Paractinoplanes brasiliensis: one gene and its partner. The protein of the gene in region 2 interacts with the protein of the main gene of each other region in a pairwise test. Links are inferred from orthologs where the notes say so. Each region holds a gene or a part of one and is shown on either strand. Other genes may lie near its edges. The genes, in order: rplA and thrS.

The links.
Region 1: the proteins of thrS (region 2) and rplA interact in binary tests that used the Escherichia coli proteins (3 or more experiments, as listed by UniProt). The link is inferred for Paractinoplanes brasiliensis from one-to-one orthologs.

The regions. Positions count from the first base shown.
Region 1 is NZ_SNWR01000001.1:2,782,658-2,792,577, forward strand. Bases 1,015-3,878 are described here. They hold rplA (50S ribosomal protein L1), read right to left. Parts: upstream 2,870-3,878; coding sequence 2,159-2,869; downstream 1,015-2,158. Other genes in these bases: C8E87_RS12385 (hypothetical protein), read right to left, coding at 1,015-1,347; C8E87_RS12390 (ATP-binding cassette domain-containing protein), read right to left, coding at 1,344-2,096; nusG (transcription termination/antitermination protein NusG), read right to left, coding at 2,935-3,696; secE (preprotein translocase subunit SecE), read right to left, coding at 3,735-3,878. Outside these bases: rplJ (50S ribosomal protein L10), read right to left, coding at 1-216; more of C8E87_RS12385, read right to left, coding at 667-1,014; more of secE, read right to left, coding at 3,879-4,100; C8E87_RS12415 (MaoC family dehydratase), read right to left, coding at 4,402-4,797; C8E87_RS12420 (MaoC family dehydratase N-terminal domain-containing protein), read right to left, coding at 4,862-5,308; rpmG (50S ribosomal protein L33), read right to left, coding at 5,384-5,551; C8E87_RS12440 (putative bifunctional diguanylate cyclase/phosphodiesterase), read right to left, coding at 5,942-8,479; C8E87_RS43655 (hypothetical protein), read right to left, coding at 8,536-8,679; C8E87_RS12445 (hypothetical protein), read left to right, coding at 8,940-9,257; C8E87_RS12450 (sulfurtransferase), read right to left, coding at 9,292-9,920. UniProt on the Escherichia coli protein: One of the primary rRNA binding proteins, it binds very close to the 3'-end of the 23S rRNA. Forms part of the L1 stalk. It is often not seen in high-resolution crystal structures, but can be seen in cryo_EM and 3D reconstruction models.
Region 2 is NZ_SNWR01000001.1:5,526,692-5,537,898, forward strand. What follows is about bases 5,127-8,038. They hold thrS (threonine--tRNA ligase), read left to right. Parts: upstream 5,127-5,538; coding sequence 5,539-7,539; downstream 7,540-8,038. Other genes in these bases: C8E87_RS25070 (ArsR/SmtB family transcription factor), read right to left, coding at 5,127-5,268; C8E87_RS25080 (ATP-binding protein), read right to left, coding at 7,622-8,038. Outside these bases: C8E87_RS25040 (NAD-dependent epimerase/dehydratase family protein), read left to right, coding at 1-550; C8E87_RS25045 (aminotransferase class V-fold PLP-dependent enzyme), read left to right, coding at 713-1,903; C8E87_RS25050 (NUDIX hydrolase), read left to right, coding at 1,907-2,347; C8E87_RS25055 (gamma-glutamyltransferase), read left to right, coding at 2,344-3,765; C8E87_RS25060 (hypothetical protein), read left to right, coding at 3,762-4,238; C8E87_RS25065 (cation efflux transmembrane domain-containing protein), read right to left, coding at 4,244-4,939; more of C8E87_RS25070, read right to left, coding at 4,939-5,126; more of C8E87_RS25080, read right to left, coding at 8,039-10,474; C8E87_RS25085 (SCO4226 family nickel-binding protein), read left to right, coding at 10,558-10,806; C8E87_RS45695 (hypothetical protein), read right to left, coding at 10,897-11,067; C8E87_RS25100 (magnesium transporter CorA family protein), read left to right, coding at 11,104-11,207. UniProt on the Escherichia coli protein: Catalyzes the attachment of threonine to tRNA(Thr) in a two-step reaction: L-threonine is first activated by ATP to form Thr-AMP and then transferred to the acceptor end of tRNA(Thr). The rate-limiting step is amino acid activation in the presence of tRNA.

The DNA of each region.
Region 1 (9,920 bases), 2.7 Mb from region 2 along the record:
GCCCTCAATGCCCGCGTCGCTCGCGGCGCGCTTCGCCAGGGTGTTCTTCGACACCGCGTACTTGGTGTCGCCGCCCAGCGAACGGCGCAGCTCGGTGAGCTGCTTGACCGTGAGACCGCGGTACTCGGTCAGCACGGCGGCCGACGAGTTACGGAAGTTGTCCGTCAGCTCCGCGACGGCACTGGCCTTGTCGGCCCGGACCGGCTTGTCCGCCATGTCCCTCCTCTCTCAGTGCTCGAGCCACTGGCCGAACTCGAAGGAGGGGCAAAATGAGAAACGCCCCGGCGCAGGGCGCACGGGGCGGAGCGGGCGCGGCTCTCACCGGCCTGATCACGAACCGTTCTCCCCTGCGCGGGCCGCCCGCATCATGCGGGGCCTTCGACCATGGCCTGAGCGATCAGGCATGGCGACCAGCGGTCTATGGGTGGAACTTCGATTGGCAAGAGTACGCGACCCGGCACCAACCGCCAAATCGCCCCTCGTCTACGCGCGCTTACTTCTCCCAGCCCAGACCCCACCCACCCGGGGTGGCCACCCACTTCTCAGCCTACGGGCTCGTCCGAGTGGGGTTGGAGTTGTCCACAGTTGCGGGTTTTCCACAGGGCTCGAGCGGGATCTTGGCCTCCTGAGGCACGATCGCCGCTTCAGGAGAGGGTCGGGCCGGCATCAGGAACGAGAGCGGCGGAGGTGGGCGTAGACGGCCAGCGCGACGGTGCACCAGACGGCGGCCCAGCCGGTGAGCAAGGCCAGCGTGGCGGCGGGTGGCGGGTCGACGTCGTTGAGGGCGCGTGCCGTGGCCATGACCGGCGGGACGAGCCACGGCGCGAACGAACCCCGCAGACCGAGCACGACCACGAGGACGGCCGCCACGACGAGCACCGCTACGCCGTTGCGGGTGCCACGGGTGACGGACCGGCTGGCCAGGGCGCCGACCGCCACGGCGGCGGGGATGGCGAGCAGGTGGGCCAGGGTGCCGAGCAGGACGCCGGACAGGACGGGCTTGCCGGTGTCGATGCCCTGGAACAGCCAGGGGGCGCCCATGGCGAGGGCGCAGACGATCAGCGCGAGCACCCCCGCGGCCGCCAGGCCGGCCACTGCTTCGGCGGGGGCGCCGACCGCCACGCGGGCCAGGCGGCGCTGCACGTCGGGTTCGGTGTCGAGCAGCAGCTTGCTCTGCCAGGCCAACACGGGGAAGAGGGCCGCCGCTGAGTAGCCGTAGGCCACGGAGGCGGGTGACGCTCCTCCGCCGTAGATGATGCCGAGCACGACCAGCACGGCGATCGCGGGCGGGAGGATGCGGCCGCCGCGCACGAAGCCGGCCAGGCGCATGCGGACGAGCGCGCTCATCGGGAATCTCCGCTTCGGGGACCTTTCACGTCGCGTACGCCCAAGACGGCGTGACCGGAAGCACGCAGCCGGACCACCGCTTCGTCGGCGGAGGCGCGGGGGACGGAGATCTCGATGACGACCTCGTCGCGGGAGGGAGCGGGCGGGGCCGCGGTTGGCTGCACCGTCGCGTCGGTAACAGACCAGTGGATCGCGCCGGGAAGGTGGGCTGTCTCGCCACGGTGGTCGCTGAGCAGGGCCATGCCGCCGGTTGCGGTCACCTCGGCGACGATCTCGGGAATCAGGGTGCGCGCGACGGCGTCAAGGCCCTCCCACGGCTCGTCCAGGATGAGCAGCCCGGGGCGGCCGGTCAGGGCCTGAGCGAGGCCGACCTTTTGGGCGGTGCCCTTGGAGAGGTCGCTCAGCCGGGTGCCGGTGTGGCCGGTGAGCAGCAGACGCTCGATCCACTCGTCGGCCTCGGCGGGGTCGTGACCGCGCACGGAGGCCATGCGGTGCAGATAGTCGCCCGCAGTGAACGGCTGGTCGGCCGGGAAACGCTCGGGCACCCACCCGACGGTGGGCGGGCGGTCACGGACGGCGCCGCGTCCCGGGCGGAGGACACCGGCGGCGAGCTGGAGGAGCGTCGACTTGCCGGCGCCGTTGCGGCCCAGCACGACGACCGTCTGGCCGGGCTCGACGACGGCGTCGACCGCGCGCAGCGTCCAGTCGGCGCGGCGGGCGTAGCGGAACCAGACCCCGTCGAAACGCACGACGGAACTTTGCCACAGAAAAACCCCCGGGGATGTCCCCCGGGGGCCGTCCTGATGCGGGATCAGGCCTCGGTGCTGGTGAAGCCCTTGACCACGTTCGGGTCGACCGGCACACCGGGGCCCATGGTGGTGGTGACCGTGACCTTCTTGAGGTACTTGCCCTTGGCTGCGGACGGCTTGGCCCGCAGCACCTCGTCGAGCACGGCGGCGTAGTTGTCGGTCAGCTGCTCCGGCGTGAACGACGCCTTGCCGATGATCAGGTGCAGGTTCGAGTGCTTGTCCACCCGGAACGTGATCTTGCCGCCCTTGATCTCGTTGACCGCCTTGGCCACGTCCATGGTGACGGTGCCGGTCTTCGGGTTGGGCATGAGACCACGCGGGCCGAGGATGCGGGCGATACGTCCGATCTTGGCCATCTGGTCGGGGGTGGCGATCGCGGCGTCGAAGTCGAGCCAACCACCCTGGATGCGGGCGACGAGCTCGTCGGTGCCCACCTCGTCGGCGCCGGCCGCGACGGCCTCCTCAGCCTTCGCGCCCTGGGCGAAAACGATCACGCGGGCGGTCTTGCCGGTGCCGTGGGGCAGGTTGACCGTGCCGCGGACCATCTGGTCGGCCTTGCGCGGGTCGACGCCCAGACGCATCGCGACCTCGACGGTGGCGTCGAACTTGGTCGGGCTGGCCTCCTTGGCGAGCTTGATCGCCTCGGCCGGCTCGTAGAGCTTGTTCGCGTCGATCTGCTCGGCGCCCTTGCGGTAGCCCTTGCTGCGCTGCATGTTCACTTACTCCTGTTGTGGTAGATGGCGGACCTGTTCATCAGGCCCTCCCACTGACGTGCTTGTCAGATCTTGGCGACCTGGTTGAAGTTCAGCTCCACCGGCGTCTCGCGGCCGAAGATGGAGACCAGAACCTTCAACTTCTGCTGGTCGGCATTAATTTCGCTGATCGAGGCGGGCAGCGAGGCGAACGCGCCGTCGGTGACCGTGACCGAGTCGCCGACCTCGAAGTCGAGCACCTTGACCTCCGGCTTGGCCTTCTTTTCCTCCTGCTCGACCGCCGGCGCCAGCCACTTCAGCACCTCGTCGAGCGAGAGCGGGGCGGGCCGGTCGACGCGGTCGGTCGCACCCACGAAACCGGTCACACCGGGCGTGTTCCGGACACAGGAGTACGACTCGGGCGTCAGGTCCATCCGGACGAGGATGTAGCCCGGGAAGACCTTGTTGTTGACCTGGACGCGCTTGCCGCCCTTGACCTCGACCTCTTCGCGGGTCGGCACCTCGACCTGGAAGATGAAGTCCTCCATGTCGAGGCTCGTGATGCGGGTCTCGAGGTTGGTCTTGACCTTGTTCTCGTAGCCCGCGTAGGAGTGCACGACATACCAGTCGCCCGGCGCGTACCGCAGCTTCTGCCGAAGCTCCTGCACCGGGTCGAAGTCCTCATCGTCCTCGACGGCCGGCGCGGGGGCGGCCGTCGCCTCGACCGCGTCCTGCGGCTCGGCGGACTCCTGCGGCTCGGCGGCCTCGACCGACTCGTCGTTGTCCGCCGTGGCCACCGACGACTGCTCGTCGACGGACTGCGCGGTCTCGTCGTCGTACTCAGGCACGCTCGCTCACTTCCAGCTATGTCTTCTCAACGGCGGGGTCAGCCGCCGAACGCCCAGAGGATGGCCTTGCCCAGGCCGAGGTCCAGCAGGCCGACGATGGTGGTCACGACCGTCACGAAGACGATCACGATCGTCGTGTAGGTCAGGAGCTCCTTGCGCGTGGGCCAGATGACCTTACGCAGCTCGCTGACGACCTCACGGAAGAAACCGCCGATCCGCCCGAAGAAGCCTGTCCGGCGGACCTCTTTCTTCGGCCGGGCCGAACGCTCCGCGACGGCGGTGCCGCCGCGGCCTACGGGCTCGTCGCCGTCGGCGGCGTCCTTGTCGTCCTCGACGGCGTCGTCGAACACCTCGTCGTCGGCAGGGTCGCCGGCGTCACCGGGTCGTTTCCTGTCGTCGGCCATGGCGCCCTACTTCCGTCATCGGTGGTGGGGATTTCCCCTGTCGGCGCTCGCCACGGGCGCGGAGGTCGTGCGGACCGCGCACCGGGCGGGCACGTCTAGGAGGATTGCGCAGGGGTGACAGGACTTGAACCTGCAGCCTGCGGTTTTGGAGACCGCTGCTCTGCCAATTGAGCTACACCCCTGTGCGAGGCAACTGAAACCCCGGTCCAGGCAGCCTGGTCCGGGGGGTCATTGCCCCACGGCGCACCAGTGTACGGGTTCACACCGGGTTCGCCCAACCCGGGCTCGCCCGAACTGGGAGCTAGCGCTTACGGATCGTCGCCTGAGCCAGGGAGAGCACCTTTTCGCCCTGGCAGGTGGCCGTGAGCGCCAGCTTGGTCAGGCCCTCGTCGGTGGTCCCCTTGACCGTGCCGGTGACGACCACCTCGGTGCCCTCGTCGGTGTCGGGGACGGGAACCGGGCGGGCGAACCGCACGCTGTATTCCACGACGGCGTCGGGCGCGCCGGCCCAGGCGGTGACCGCCCGGCCGACCAGGGCCATGGTCAGCATGCCGTGGGCGATGACCCCGGGCAGGCCGACGCTCGTGGCGATCCGGTCGCTCCAGTGGATGGTGTTGAAGTCGCCCGAGGCGCCCGCGTAACGCACCAGGTCGGCCCGGGTGACCCGAAAGGTCTGCGGTTCCAGCGTCTCGCTCACTCCGTGCCTCCGTGGTCGTGCTCTCCTGGCCCTACGCCTGCTTCGCTCGCTCCGGTGCAGTCGATCACTCCGTACCTCTTTGCACCAGCTTGGACCAGACCGTGACGACGGGCTCGCCGGCCACGGTGGTGACCTCGGTGCGGGTGGTCAGGAAGTCGTGACCGCCGCGCGAGGTGATGTCGTCGACCGAGTTGACGCAGACCAGCTCGTCGCCGGCCACGACCGGGCGCTTGTACGCGAACCTCTGGTCGCCGTGCACGACGCGGCTGTAGTCGAGCCCGAGCGCCGGGTCCTCAATGATCTGCCGGTTCGCCGCCATCGTGATCACGACCGGGAACGTGGGCGGGGCCACGACGTCGGCGTAGCCGATGGCCCGGGCCGCCTCGGGATCGTGATATTCGGCGTCGGCGGCGCCGATCGCGCGAGCGAACTCGCGGATCTTTTCGCGTCCGACCTGGTAGGGCTCGGTGGCCGGCCAGCTGCGGCCGACGAAGGACGGGTCCAGGGGCATACCCAAGAACTTACTTCGGCCGAAACGACTCTGCGCCGCCCGGTCCAGGACCGAACGGCGCAGAAGTACGGAAGATCAGCGGGTCTCGCGGTGCAGGGTGTGCTTGCCGTCACGCGGGCAGAACTTCTTCAGCTCGACCCGGTCGGGGTCGTTACGCCGGTTCTTCCGGGTGATGTAGTTCCGGTCCTTGCACTCCGTACAAGCCAAAGTGATCTTCGGACGGACGTCGGTCGCCTTGGCCACGACGGGTTGCCTTCCTGCTAACGGGGTTGAACGACGCTCCAGATTACTCCGGAGGAGCGCCGACATGCAAAGCGGGACCCCGGGAGGGATCCCTATTGCAAAGTAGCGGTGGCCGGACTTGAACCGGCGACACAGCGATTATGAGCCGCTTGCTCTGCCATCTGAGCTACACCGCCAGAGCCAGGCTCAAGTCCGACGCCTGTGGCGGGAACGAACCCGGTAGAGCCCCCTTACGGAATCGAACCGTAGACCTTCTCCTTACCATGGAGACGCTCTGCCGACTGAGCTAAGGGGGCTTGCGCACGATCTCTCGCTTGTTGCGCAGACAGAAGCTTACACGGCCCGGGGCAGGGGGTGAAATCGCCTCCCCGATACCCGTGTCGGCGCAGGTCAGATCACCGCGCGGAGCCTTCTGACCTCGCCCGCGTCGGTGGTCGCAGGCTCGGTCTGGGCGCTGAACCAGGCCTCCAGCCGCTCGTACGGCAGAGGGCGGCTGAACAGGTAGCCCTGGCCGATCTCGCAGCCCATCTCCTCGAGCAGGTCGAGGGTGAGCTCGCTCTCCACCCCCTCGGCCACCACGGTGAGACCGAACTCACGAGCCAGGCTGATCACGGCGCGCACGATCGCGAGGTCACCGGTGTCGGTCGCCATGCCCTGGACGAAGCTGTCGTCGATCTTCACCTCGTGCACCGGCCACTGCCGCAGATACGACAGTGACGACGCGCCAGTGCCGAAGTCGTCGACACTGAGCCGGACCCCGAGGTCGCGCAGGCGGTAAAGCGTGGGCAGCACGCGCTCGATGTCGTTGAGCATGCCGGGCTCGGAGATCTCGAACGTGACCTGGGCCGCGGCCACGCCGTACTGCTCGAGCAGCGCGGCGACCTGACCGGGGAAGCGGGAGTCGAGCAGCGTACGGACCGACAGGTTCACCGCGATCGAGAGCGGGCGCTCCTGGTCGGCCCACTCACGGCAGCGCCGCAGCCCCTCGGTCAGCACGACCTCGGTCAGGCGGGAGAGCTGGCCGGTGTGCTCGGCGACGGCCACGAAGTCTTCCGGCGCCACCTCGCCCTGGGCCGGGTGCTGCCACCGGGCCAGGCACTCGACGCCGACGAGGTGACGGTCACCCAGCGTGACCTTGGGCTGGAAGTAGACGTCGAGCGCGCCGCTGTCGAGGGCCGTGCGCAGATCGGCCGCGATGCCCAGACGACGGACGGCGCGCGACTCGAGCGCGGGGTGGAACAACTGCACCCCGTACGGGAGGACCTTGGCCGCATTGCCCGCGAGCTCGGCCCGTTGGAGCAACATCTCGGGGTCGCCGCCGTGGTCGGGATAGACGGACACGCCCACGGCGGTGTCGACGTCGAGGGTGAGCGTGCCGACCGTCATCGGGCCGCGCAGCTGTTCGCGCATGTCGGTGGCGAGCTGGACGGTGGCGTCGGTGCTCTCGGCGCGCATCGTCACCACGAACTCGTCACCGCCGATGCGGCCGACCAGGGCGCCCGGCCCGGCGATCGAGCGCAGCCGCCCGGCCACCTCGGCCAGGAGCTTGTCGCCGGCGGCGTGGCCCATCGACTCGTTGACGTCCCGCTGACCGTCCACGTCGAAGAGCAGGACCGCGACCACCTCGTCCTCGGCGCGCACCTTGACCGACTCGGCCAGCGCGTCGGTGATCCGGCGCCGGTTGGGCAGGCCGGTCAGGCGGTCGTGATACGCGTCGTAGCGCAGCCGTTCGACCAGCCGGGCGTTCTCGACCGCGACCGCGACGTGTGCGGCGATCGTCTCGAGCACCTGCACGTCGGCCGAGCGGAAGGTGCGGGAGTCGCCGAGCCGGTTGACCACCTCGAGAGTGCCGATCGGGGTCTGACCCGACCGCAGCGGCACGACGATGACGTCCTTGACCTTGGAGTCGCGCAGGGTGGGGCGCAGCGACTCGTGCTCGGCGAACTGGGGACCGACGGCGGCCGTGTGCCCGTCGGCGACCGCGCCCTCGCGGACCGCCGCGGGTGTCGGGGAGATGTCGAGCAGGCCCTTGTTCTCGACGCGCGCGGTGAGCAGCACCTCGGGGTGCAGTCCCTGCGGCGCTATCCAGAGGGTGGCGTACTCCGAGCGCATCAACGCCTGCACCCGGCCGAGCATGACGTCGGGCAGGGCGGTGCTGCTGCCCTCGTCACGGACCGCCCGGGTGAGCTCGTAGACGTCGGCCAGCGTGCGATGCTGCCGGAAGAACTCGGCGAACGAGCGCAACATGAGGATCAGCGCGACCACCAGCACGGCCAGCAGCAGCGCCGACCAGCGGGTGGCGACCAGCGCGACCAGGAAGACCAGGCCGATCACGGCGTTGACCCCGGCCATCGCCCAGACCGGCAGGGAGCCGCGCAACACTTCCTGACCGGCCCGGGGCCCCTGCACCACGGCCATCACAGCCGCCATGCTCAGGACCTCGACCAGCACGAAAACGCCGACAGCGGCGAACAGGATGGCCCAGGTGCCGGGCCCCGCGCCGCGCATCCGGGGGGCCGCCTCGATCACCAGGACGGCCGCAGCGGCGCCGGCGGCCGATTTCGCGACGTTGAACCAGAGCTTGCTCGCCACCACCGGGGCGCGCCGGGTGAGCTGGACGATCAGCACCGCCAGGGTCACCACGAGGATGACCACGGTCGGCGGGAGGTAATAGAGCGCGAGGAGGAACGGCACCTCGGTGATGTAGATGCTGAACGTGCTCCGCCGGATCACGACGTTGATCACGCCGATGTACGCGACGATGATTCCTACGAGCGCGACAAGGCCACCGAGCCAGGAGTCTGTCCACCACCTCGGGTCATGGACCCAGAAGGCGATGACGCAGACGAGCGCGAAGAGACCGAGCGGGTTGGTGATCAACCAGGCGTACTGCGCGGAACGCTTTGCTCGCCGCGGTTGCCCGCCCATCGCGCTCCCTCGTCAACCGACGCGAACCGATGCCGTGTGGTCGGTCAGCCGAATCGTCAGTCCCACTCGATGATGATGTTGGTGCTGTTGACGGCGCCCGACTCCGACGGGTGCGCACCACTGAAACCTGCGATGCCGCCGATTGCGACGACAACCGCGAAAACCAAGCCTGCATAACGGCCCAGCTTCCTACCGAACATGTTTGGCTCCTGCGTTGGTTACGCGCTGCGGTGGGGGGTCACATGATGGTGCCACACGCGGTGTGCGACTGGCAGTGTCCATCGGCGGGTCGAAACCGCACATTCCGAAATCCTGACCGAACGGCTGAGTTCCGTCCCCCTCGGTTACGCGCAGAATTGACGACTTTACGTCCGAAATAACGGGAGAAGTGAGGGCAATTCGCGTGTCCGACGTCAGGTGATCTTGACGTCAAGCGGTCCTGACGCCATGCTGGCTCGCCGTGAACGCCTCACCGGACGATCTCGAGCGGCAGCACACGCTGTCCACGGCTACAACGCGGTACGACGAGCTGAGGATGCGCGACGCCCTCGCGGCGGTGGCCGGGGAAGGCGGCGCGAACGCTGTCCCGCTCACCCGCGAGGAGACGCTGGAGATGCTGGCGCTCAGCGAGGTCGTCATCCGCAAGGCCGGTTACGCCCGGCAGTCGATGGTGCGGGTGGCCCGCGACGCCGGCGCCTCGTGGGCGCAGATCGGCGCCGCCCTCGGCACCACCAAGCAAGCCGCCTGGGAGGCGCACAACCGGCGCCCGGAGGCCTAGCCCCGTCCGGCCTTCCCCGTCGCGGCCGGCAGGCCTACTCTCCCGTCGCGGCGGGCAGAGCGGTCGAGCTGTACTGCGACCAGGATCCGGGATAGAGGCGGCCGGGGGCGAACCCGGCGCGCTCCAGGGCCAGCAGGTTGTGGCAGGCGGTGACGCCCGAGCCGCAGTACGACACCACGTCCACACCGTCGCCGACGCCGGCCGCGAGGAACCGCTCGCGCAGGATCTCGGCCGGGTGGAAACGGCCCTCGGCGTCGACGTTCTCGCGGCAGGGGACGTTGCGGGCGCCGGGAATGTGGCCGGGCCGGGGGTCGATCGGCTCGCTCTCGCCCCGGAAGCGCTCGGGCTGGCGTGCGTCGAGCACGACGAAGTCGCCGGACGTCGCGTCGGTCAGGCTCGCCAGGCGGTCGGCGGGCCACGGGCGTACGGGGAAATCCGCACGCGGACGCCGGGGGGTGCGGGTCTCGCGTTCCTCCCCGTACGCGTTGATCCCGCCGTCGAGCAGGGCGGCGTCCTGCCCCAGCGCACGCAGCATCCAGACGAGCCGGGCCGCCATCACACCGCCCGCGTCGTCGTACGCGATCACGGTGTCGTTCACCCCGATGCCCAGCGCCGACATCCGCTCGGCGAAGCGCGCGGGGTCCGGCAGCGGATGGCGCCCGT
Region 2 (11,207 bases):
CGCCGCCCGCACGGCCGGGATCAAGACCATCGTGTGGGCGTCCAGCGAGACAGTGCTCGGCCTGCCGTTCGACACCACGCCACCGCCGTACCTGCCCGCCGACGAGGAATATCCCGCCCGCCCCAACTCGTCGTACTCGCTGGCCAAGCACCTCGAGGAGCAGATGGCGGCCCAGTTCTGCCGCTGGGACCCCACGTTGACCATGGTCGGCCTGCGCTTCTCGAACGTCATGGACCCCGACGACTACAAGACCTTCCCCTCGTACGACGCCGACCCGCACTCGCGCAGCTGGAACGCCTGGGGTTACATCGACGCCCGCGACGGAGCCCAGGCCGTGCGGCGCGCCCTCGCGTACGGGGAACCCGGTGTTGAGGTCTTCGTGATCGCCAACGCCGACACGGTCATGAGCCGGTCCAGCGCCGCCCTGGCCGCCGAGGTCTTCCCCGGCCTGCCGGTGAAGAAGGAACTCGGCGAACACGAGACCCTGCTCTCCATCGACAAGGCCCGCCGCCTCCTCGGCTACGAGCCCGAGTTCACCTGGCGCTCGTAGGGGTCCTCGGGTGATGTAGCCTCGGTGTCAGGTCATGAGCGCCAGCGTGAAGCCCCGGCTTGCTGGCCGGCAACCCTTGCGTTCGCGATGGGGTGCCCCGGGTGAGGACCAGGTCTGCGTCCGCCCGGGCGCGGGCAAGCGCGAGCCCGTGGAGGCATCCTCATGTCCGATCGTCTCGATGTCGTCGGCGCCGACCTGACCGTCACCCTCACGTCCGGCGAGCAGCGACGCTTCACCCACCTCGACTACGCGGCCTCGGCGCCCTGTGTGCGGGCCGCTGCCGACGCCGTACGTGATCTGCTCCCGCACTACGGCAGTGTGCACCGCGGCGCCGGGCTGCGTTCGCAACGGTCGACGCTGGAATACGAGCAGGCCCGGGACATCGTGGCCGAGTTCGCCGGCGCCCGGGACGGCGACACCGTGATCTTCACGCGCAACACCACCGACTCGCTCAACCTGCTGGCCCGCGCGCTGCCCGAGGGCACGACGACGATCGTCTTCGACGGCGAGCACCACGCCAACCTGCTGCCCTGGCCCACGCCCGTGCGCCTGCCGGCGCCGGCCGACCCCGAGGACGCGATCCAGTCGGCACGTTCCGCTTTTGCCTCCGTACGCGGTCCCGGGCTGCTCGCCGTGACCGGCGCGAGCAACGTGACGGGGGAGATCTGGCCGCTGCGCGAACTCATCGAGGTCGCTCACTCGTACGGGGGAAGGGTGTTGATCGATGCGGCCCAGCTCGCGCCGCACCGGCCGATCAGCCTGAGCGACACGGGGGCCGACTACGTCGCGTTCTCCGGGCACAAGCTGTACGCGCCGTTCGGGGCGGGTGTGCTGGCCGGGCGGGGCGACTGGCTGAACGCGGCCGAGCCCTACCTGCGCGGCGGCGGGGCCAGCACGTCCGTCGGCGACCAGGCGGGCGACGTCGTGTGGGCGACCGGCCCGGCACGGCACGAGGGCGGCACCCCCAACCTGATCGGCGCCGTCGCCCTGGCCGCCGTCTGTGACGCGCTGCTGCACGCCGACCGCGCGAGCCTCGACGAACACGAGCGGAGCCTGCTGGCCGCCCTGCCCGAGGGGGTCACCCTTTTCGGCGGGAAGCAGCCGCGCGTCGGCATCGTCTCGTACGCCGTGCCCGACCCGGCCGCCGTGGCCGACCGCCTGGCCCGCGAGCACGGCATCGGCGTACGGGCGGGAATGTTCTGTGCCCACCCGCTGGTGCGACGCCTCGGCGGTGGCGGCGACTGCGGAACCGGTGGTCTGCTGCGCGTGAGTTTCGGCCTCGGCAGCACTCACGACGACATCGACCGGTTGCTGCGCGCCTTTGACGAACTCGGGGTGCGCGGCATTCTTTGAGGCATGACTCAGCCGCGTGCCGTCGCTGTGGTGCTCTCCGAGGGCCGCGTCCTGGTGATGAAGCGATACCTCAAGCACCCCCGCACCTGCGCGATGTGCCCGCGCGGCACCCTGGCCTGCGCGGGCCACGACTACGCGGTGCTGCCCGGCGGGGGCGTCGAGCGCGGCGAGTCGTTCGAGGAAGCGGTCGTGCGCGAGCTGCACGAGGAAACCACGCTGACCGCCCGCATCGAACGGCAGCTCTGGTCGGGCCGGCACGTCAGGCGTCGCGCCGTCTACTTCCTCATGACCGATGTCGAGGGCACACCGACGCTCTCCGGCGAGGAGGCCGCCGAGAACAACCCCCTGAACAGTTACGAGCTGCGGTGGGCCACCCCCGACCAGTTCGACGAGCTGAACCTGTTCCCCCGCAGCATCCACGAACGCCTGACGGAGCTGATGTGACGGTTGCTGTTGCCGCACCACACCCGGATGCTGTTGAGGCCGCGCGGGCGGTGGTAGCGGACGGGGGGAACGCGTTCGACGCGGCGCTCGCGGCGGCCGCGGCGCTCACCGTGGCCTATCCGCACCAGTGCTCGGTCGGCGGTGACCTGGTCGCCATGGTGCGTCCGGCCCATTCCCCCGTACGGGCTGTCCTTTCCATCGGCGCCGCGGCGCGTGCTGTGGATGTGGCAGCGCTGGGCGATCGGATGCCGGTGCGCGGTCCGCAGACGGTCACCGTTCCCGGGGTGGTTGCGGGGTGGGCCGCCGTGCACGGGTTGGGGGCGCGGTTGCCGCTCGGCAAGCTGCTCGCGTTCTCAGTGCGGCTGGCCGCCGACGGTGTCGACGTCGCCCCCGGTCTGCGAGCCGCGATAGCCGCTGGGTCCGACGTGATCCGGGCCGATCCGGGCCTGTCCGCGGTGATGCTGCAGCCCCGCCTCGTGCAGCAGGCCCTGGCCGAAACCCTCGCAGCCATCGGCCGTGACTGGCGGTCGTTCTACACCGGACCGATCGTTGCCGGGGTGCGCGCCCTGGGCAGCCCGCTCGCCGAGGAGGATTTCGCGGCCCACGTCGCCGAGGTCGGAGACCCCTTGCGTACGGTCGTCGGCGGCGTCACCTGGCATGCCGCGCCGCCGCCGGTGCAGGGCGCCACTTTCCTCGCGGTCGCCGGTTCACGGTCGTTGCTCGCCGACAGCCGCCGGGCACAGTCCGCCCGCGACGCCTTCCTCGGCGACCCCCGCAGCGGCCCGATTCCCCTCAGCAACCTCCTTCTCCGTACGCCGGAACAAGCGTCCCCCGTCCCCGAGCCGCGGCCGCCGTCCGCGCCGGACCGGATGCGCCGGGCGAGCGGCGACACGGTGGCTGTGACCGCAGTCGACGACGAGGGCAACGCCATCGCGCTCATCCAGAGTGTCTTCGAGAGCTTCGGCGCCGGGTTGCTGGAGCCGTCGACCGGGGTGGTGCTGCACAACCGCGGCTCGTCGTTCCGCCTCGACCCCTCGCACCCCGGGCACATCGCTCCCGGCGTACGTCCTCCGCACACGCTCTGCCCGGCGATCGCCACCACTGCCGACAGCGTGATCGCCCTGGGTTGTCAGGGCGGCCGGGCCCAGCCGTGGATCCTGGCCCAGCTCGCCTCCGAGGTCCTGTCGGCCGACGACCCCGGCGAACTGGTGGCCCGCCCCCGCTGGATCCTCCGGGGCGACGACCTGATGCTCGAACCCGGCGTGCCTGTGCCGCCGGGAGCCGACGGGCTGACGGTCACCACCGTGCCGGGTCCGCACGACGACGCCGGGCACGTCCAAATGTCCCGCTCGCGCTCCGGCCGGCTCGACGCCGGAAGCGACCCCCGAGCCGACGGCCTGGCAGCGGTCCTGCCGTGACCGTCCGCCGACGGCTTCGCTCCCTGGCCGCGCTGGAGCTGCTCAACATCCCCCTGCAGGCGGTGGTGTGGTTCGGCGCGATCGGCCTGCCGCCCTCGTGGCCCAACATGGTGGGCTTCGCGCTCTTCGCCCTCCTCCTGCTGCAGGGCGCCGCGTACTGGCGTGCCAAACTCCGCGCCCTGTCGCCCCCTCAGCGCGCCTTGCCGTGGCGGCCCTTCTTCCTCGCGGCCCGCGCCACGAACCCGATCCTGCTGCTCGCCGGCATCGCGCTGACCGGATACGCCGCCGTCACCGACCCCGGCCGCTCGTCCTGGCCGGGCTTGGCTTTCGCTGTGTTCGCCGTCCTGGAATACATCAACTACTTCCACCTCCAACTGGCCAACGACACCCGAGCCGACCTGCGCCGCCTACGCCACCACGGCCTGCGCCGCTCCCACCTGGCCCGAGACCTGTCCCGTCCCCCGCCGGTGTGATGTGCTCAGTGGCCGCTGGAATGGTGCTGGGGTGTGCAGCAGGAGCCGCCGCTGGTGACAACGCTCGGCTGCGGCGTGCAGCAGGCCTTGCCCCGCCAGGCGTCGCGGCCCTCTTTGACCGCGACGGCCGCGATGACCAGCGCGGCGATCGGGTCGGCCCAGGGCCGGCCGAACAGGCTGTTGACGCCCAGCCCGATCAGCAGCACGGCCGACAAGTAGGTGCACAGCATGGTCTGCTGCGAGTCGGCGACCGCGGTGCGTGAGCCGAGTTCGCGACCGGCGCGGCGCTGAGCGAAGGACAATCCCGGCATGACGGCCAAGGACACGGCGGCGAGCGTGAGGCCGATGGTGGAGTGCCCGGCGTGGTCGTCGCCGAGCAAATTGCGTACGGATTCGGCTGTCACGTAGGCGGCGAGCGCGAAGAACGAGATCGCGATGATCCGCAGGGCGGCCCTTTCCCGGCGTTGGGGGTCGCGGCCGGCGAACTGCCAGGCCACCGCGGCGGCCGAGGACACTTCGATCACGGAGTCGAGGCCGAAGCCGATCAGCGCGGTCGAGTTCGCGGCAGCGCCGGCTCCGATGGCGATGACGGCTTCGACGACGTTGTAGCTGATGGTGGCGGCGACGAGCAGCCGGATCCGGCGGATCAGCATCGCGCGGCGCGCCGGGACGGGACCGGCGGGGAGCAGCGGCAGGTCCATCAGCAGCAGCCCTTGATCGCGGCGTCGGGGCAGGCGGCCGGGTCGACCGCCAGGACCAGGCCGAGCAGGCTGTCCAGCGCCTGCCGGATCTGAGGGCCGGCCAGTTCGTAGCGGGTGCGCCGGCCCTCGGGGACGGCCACGACCAGGCCGCAGCCGCGCAGGCAGGCCAGATGGTTGGACATGTTCTGCCGGGTGACGCCGAGCAGGTCGGCCAGTTCGGCGGGGTAGCCGGGGCTTTCGCGCAGCGCGAGCAGGAGCCGGGCCCGGGTGGCGTCGGACAGGGCGTGACCGAAGCGGGCGAGAACTTGACCGTGTGTCACCGTCTCCACCGGCTCACAGTACAGCGAAACATGTATTCAGCAAACGCTGTATTGATGAGGAGGTGAGCAGGTAGGCGAGGCGGACAGGTCGGCGTGGTGCGCTTCGAAGAATCGCTGGAAGGCGGCCTCGGGATCGGTCACGCGGTCCTTTCCGGGCAGTGGGCTGCTCACCTGTTGGTGGAGCACTGACGCGGAAAGGTTGCTCGTTCATCGCGGGAATTCCCGGGCGACTAGCATCGTCAAGGTTCCCGCGACTTTCATTGCCCGAAGGAGATCACCGTGTCCGCACCCCGTACCCCCGCTGTGGCCGACCCCCTAGTCGTCCCAGCCGGGACTACGGCCGCCGATGCGGTGGCCGCAGCCGGCCTGCCCACGACGGGTCCCAAGGCGGTCGTGGTCGTGCGCGACGCCGGCGGCCGCCTGCGTGACCTGGACTGGCGTCCCGAACTCGACACCGACGTGACCCCGGTCGCGATCGACGAGCCCGACGGCCTCGACGTGCTGCGCCACTCCACCGCGCACGTGCTGGCCCAGGCCGTGCAGGACACGTTCCCCGAGGCCAAGCTGGGCATCGGCCCGCCCATCCGGGACGGCTTCTACTACGACTTCGACGTGCCTAAGCCGTTCCAGCCCGAAGACCTGAGCAAGCTCGAGAAGCGGATGCAGGAGATCGTCAAGGCCGGGCAGAGCTTCCGCCGCCGGGAGTACAGCTCGCTCTCCGAGGCCAAGGTCGAGCTGGCCGACGAGCCGTACAAGCTGGAACTGGTCGACATCAAGGGTGACGTCGACGACGCCGAGCTGTCGACCGTGGGCGCCGGCGAGCTGACCCACTACGACAACCTCGACAAGGACGGCAAGCGCGTCTGGGGTGACCTGTGCCGCGGGCCGCACCTGCCGACGACCCGGCTCATCCCGGCGTTCAAGCTGATGCGCTCGGCAGCCGCGTACTGGCGTGGCTCGGAGAAGAACCCGCAGCTGCAGCGCATTTACGGTACGGCGTGGCCGTCGCGCGACGAGCTGAAGGCGTACCTGAACCGCCTGGCCGAGGCCGAGCGCCGCGACCATCGCAAGCTGGGCACCGAGCTCGACCTGTTCTCGTTCCCCGACGAGATCGGCTCCGGGCTGGTCGTGTTCCACCCCAAGGGCGGCATCATCAAGCGCGAGATGGAGGACTACGTTCGCGCCCGCCACATCGAGGAGGGTTTCCAGTACGTCAGTTCGCCGCACATCACCAAGGAGGGGCTGTTCCACACCTCCGGGCACCTGCCGTACTACAAGGACACCATGTTCCCGCCCATGCAGCTGGAGGGCGCGGACTACTACCTCAAGGCCATGAACTGCCCCATGCACAACCTGATCTTCAGGTCGCGGGGGCGGTCCTACCGTGAGCTGCCGCTGCGCTTCTTCGAGTTCGGCACGGTCTACCGGTACGAGAAGTCGGGTGTGGTGCACGGACTGACCCGCGTACGGGGTCTGACCCAGGACGATTCCCACTCGTACGTGACGGCCGAGCAGGCCCCGGGCGAGATCAAGCACCTGCTGAACTTCGTCCGCTCGCTGCTCGACGACTTCGGGCTCGACGACTACTACCTGGAACTGTCGACCCGCGACCCCAAGAGCGACAAGTTCATCGGCACCGACGAGCAGTGGGCCGTGGCGACCAAGGTGCTCGAGGACGTGGCCGCCGAGTCCGGTCTGGAACTGGTGCTCGACCCGGGCGGCGCGGCGTTCTACGGCCCGAAGATCAGCGTGCAGGCCAAGGACGCGATCGGCCGTACGTGGCAGATGTCGACCATCCAGTACGACTTCAACCAGCCGGCCCGCTTCGGCCTGGAGTTCCAGGCCGCCGACGGCACCCGCCAGGAACCGGTGATGATCCACTCGGCCAAGTTCGGGTCGATCGAGCGGTTCTTCGGCGTGCTGGTCGAGCACTACGCGGGCGCTTTCCCGGCCTGGCTGGCGCCGGTGCAGGTGGTGGGCATCCCGATCCGTGACGACCACGCCGACTACCTTTCGGCTTTCGTGGAGAAGCTGCGGGCGGCGGGGGTGCGGGCCGAGGTCGACTACTCCACCGACCGCATGCAGAAAAAGATCCGCACGGCGCAGCAGCAGAAGATCCCGTTCATGGCCATCGCCGGTGACGACGACGTCAACGGGGGCACGGTCAGCTTCCGCTACCGCGACGGCTCGCAGCGCAACAACGTCCCCGTCGACGAGGCGGTCGCCCACGTGGCCGAGATCGTCAAGTCCCGCACGAACGTGAGCCCCTCAGCCGCCTGACCCGGTGTTCTTGAGACGGGCCGACGTCTGCAGGTGAGGCGTCGGCCCTTCCGTACGCGGCGGCGCGGTCCCCGGCTGCGGGTCAGCGCGCGGTGATCCAGGCGGCGACCTGCGTCCGGCGGCTGAAGCCCAGTTTGGTGCGGATGTGCTCGACGTGGGCGGCTGCGGTCTTCGGGGCGATCGTCAGCGCGGCGGCGATCTCACGGTTGGTCAGTCCCCGGGCGACGAGACGGGCGACCTCGAGCTCTCTCGCCGACAGAACCGGATCCCCGGGAAGGTCTGATCCGGCGCGACGGCCGTTCGGCGCCGGAAGGCGGGTGCTGACCTGCGGGTCGCGACCGGGGCGGTTGCTGATTTGCGGGTCGCGACCGGGGCGGTTGCTGATCTGGGGGTCGCGACCGGGTGGTGTTGCCGCGGCCGAGGCGTACGCCGTGGTGGCTGCGGCTCGGAAGCGGGCGGCGTCGGCCGGGCGTCGGGAGCGGGTGGCGCAGCGGGCCTGGTCGAGCAAAACCGCGGTGCCCTCCCAGAAGCGGTGGCGGGCGGACCAGAACGCGGCCGCGGCGGCCAGCGTCTGACGGGCCTTGCCGGTTTGGCCCTCGTGCAGCTGGATCAGGCCCACCGCGTGGTCGAGGGCGCCCAAGGTGCCGGGAATGGACCGCAGCTCCAGCAACGTGGACGTGCGGTCGAGCCACCCGCGGGCCGCCGTGACGCCCGAGTGGGCCAGGTAGGCCCGGACGCCCGTGACGACGTACGGGAAAAGGTAGGCGGCATCGCGGACGGCGGCCGACGCCTCGTAGCCCTGTTCGCATCGGCTCACGGCGGTGCCGTGATCACCCTGGGCCAGCGCCGTCTCGGCCAGGCCCCACCAGGCGGGGGAGAGACGTTGCAGCTCGCGCATGCCCGCGGCCAGGCGCTCGGCGGTTTCCAGGTGACAGACCGCTTCCTCGTACGATTCCACGCCCATCGCCAGATAACCGAGGACGTGCCGGGCCGTGATCTCGGTCGTGATCCCGCCGCGGCCATCGGTCAGCGCCTGGCGGGCTGTCGTCGCGGCGGCCGCCCAGTCGCCGGTTGCCCACTGCACGTGGGCCAGGTGCGCCGCCATGTAGTGCCGGTCGTTGAACTGTTCCACCCGCTCCGCGTAGGCGATGCCCTCGGCCAGCGTCGTCGCGGCCGTGTCGTAGTCGACCAGCACCGACATCGACGTGCCGAGCATCCGGTAGGCCCGCGCCGCCTGGGCCTCGAGCCGCAGGCCGGACGCCCGGTCGATGGCGTCGCGCAACAGGGCCGTGCCCTCCGGGGTGCGGCCCGCGAACAGCAGCACCGAGCCGACCGTGGCGTCCAGGTGGCAGCGCACCCGATCGTCGACGACGAGGGCGCGGGCCCGTTCGCCGTCCGCGAGCGCCTCGTCGAGGCGGCGGTCCAGCATGTACGCCGCGGCCAGCTCGGCGTGGATCTCGCCAGGGTGCTCGGCCGGCGGCAGCGCCGCCCGCAGCGCCGCGGCCCGCTCGTCGAGGCCCGCGCCGAGCAGGTGCCGTACGGCCACCCAGTCGGGCACGAGAGCCGCCGCGCCCGCCTCGTCGCCCAGGGCCAGGCGCACCTCGTACGCCTCGGCGTAGCAGGCCGCGGCCTCAGCGTTCTCGTCGATCGAGGCCAGTTCGCAGGCCAGCGCCACCAGCAGAGCGGCCCACTCGGCGCGGGGCAGCCCGGCCGGCCAGGTGCGGCGGGCCCGGCGATACAGCTGGGCGGCCTCGCGGTGGGCCGACAGCGCGGACGCCTCGCTTGCCGCGGCGCGCGCGTGCCGGAAGGCCTCGTCGAACCTTCCCGCGCGCTCGTAGTGATCGCTGGCCAGGGCGTCCGGGAAACCCGCGGCGGCCGCTCCGGCGTGCAGGTCGCGGCGCCGGTGCGGGGTGATGTCGGCGTAGAGGGCGTCGCGGATCAACGCGTGCCGGAAGTCGTAGCCGGACCGGTCGGCGCCGGGCTTCACGAAGAAACTCTCGATCAGCTCGCGCAGCGCCTCGTCCACGGCGTCCGGCGGCTCACCGGTCAGCGCGGTGAGCAGGTCGAGGTCGAACGACCTGCCCAGCACCGCGGCCGCCTCGGCCAGCCGGCGGGTGCCGGGCCGGAGCAGGCTCGCGCGGGCCAGCACGGCGTCGGCCAGCGTCTCGGGCACCTCCTCGGAGAGGCCACCGTGGGAGGGCGGGCCGGGGTCGGGGGTGACAGCCAGGAACTCCTCGACGTGCAGGGGGATGCCGTCGCTGCGGTGGTGCAGGCTCTTGGCCGCGGCGGTGGCCAGCCCGGAACCGGTGATCGCGGCCGCCAGCACGGCGGTCTCGGCCGCGCCCAAGCGGGGAAGCCGCACCTCCTCGGCGAGCCGCTGGGTCAGCAGGCGGGTGCGCCACTGCCGCATCGGCACGCGCGGATAGAGCTCGTCGCTGCGATACGTGCCCACCACGAGCAGCCGGCTCGCGAGGGCATGCCGGGCCAGCCGGGCCACCACGTCGAGCGTGAGATCGTCGGCCCAGTGCAGGTCCTCCAGCGTGATCAGGAAGGGCGCCGGACGGGGGCCTGCGATCAGCTCGGCCAGGTCGGCCACCAGCAGGCGGCGCCGGTGGGCCGCGTCCCCCTCGGCCAGCTCGTACAGCCGCTCGCCGAGGCGTTGCCCGGCCGCCGCGGTCTCGGGGTCACGGCGCAGCTCGGCGCCGAGGTCGGCCAGCAGGCCCCCGGCCACCTCGACGTCGCCCGGCGCGGCGGCGGCGCCGGCCACCGCGTAACCCAGGGCACGGGCCCGGCGGACGATCTCGGCGAGCAGCCGGGTCTTGCCGATGCCGGCCTCACCGGCGAGGAACAGCAGCTCGCCGGTGGGCGCGGCCAGGCGCCGGTCGGCGAGGGCGAGCAGGTCCTCGCGGCCGATGAGCACGGGGCTGGCCACCACGCCCGAACTTTAGGTCGTCCGACCGGGCCTTCGTAGGTGCTCTGACCGATGTCCGACCGTCCCGCCGACACCAACCTGGGGGCATGGCGAAATTCATGGATGTACACAGCGGATTCCACGGGGTCACCCCGCAGCAGCTGGCCGACGCGCACGACGCCGACCTCAAGATCGAGGGGGAGGAGGGCGTCCACTTCGAGCGGGCCTGGCTGGACCCGGAGGCGGGCAAGGTCTTCTGCCTGAGTTCGGGGCCGAGCAAGGAGGCCGTCATGCGGATCCACGAGCGGGCCGGCCACCCGACGACCGAGATCTACGAGCTGTCCACCGAGGTCTGAGCCGGAACTACGCGGGCAGGGCCGCCTGCTTCCGGGCGGGCGGCCGTTCCGGCGTACGGGAAAGGCGGAGCCAGACCACGAAGCCCCAGATCACGAACGCGGCGTAGACGGCGTACAGGATTGCCGAGGGGTAGTAGCCGAAGTGCAGCAGCTCGGCCCGAAGGCGTTGCCGACGATCTCGCGGTAATAGATCGCCTGATCGGCGGTCACCTGCCACTTGGCGGTGTAGAACGCGGTCAGCAGTTGGTCGAGCCAGGTCACGGCTCAGCGTAGGCCGGGCGGGGGCATAGTGGGTACGTGACGTCCCCCTCGTGCCCGACCGCGACCCGCCTCTACGACCAGGGCAAAGTGATCGCGCAGGACTTCGGCTACGACCAGGTGGCCGGGATGCTCGAGAAGCA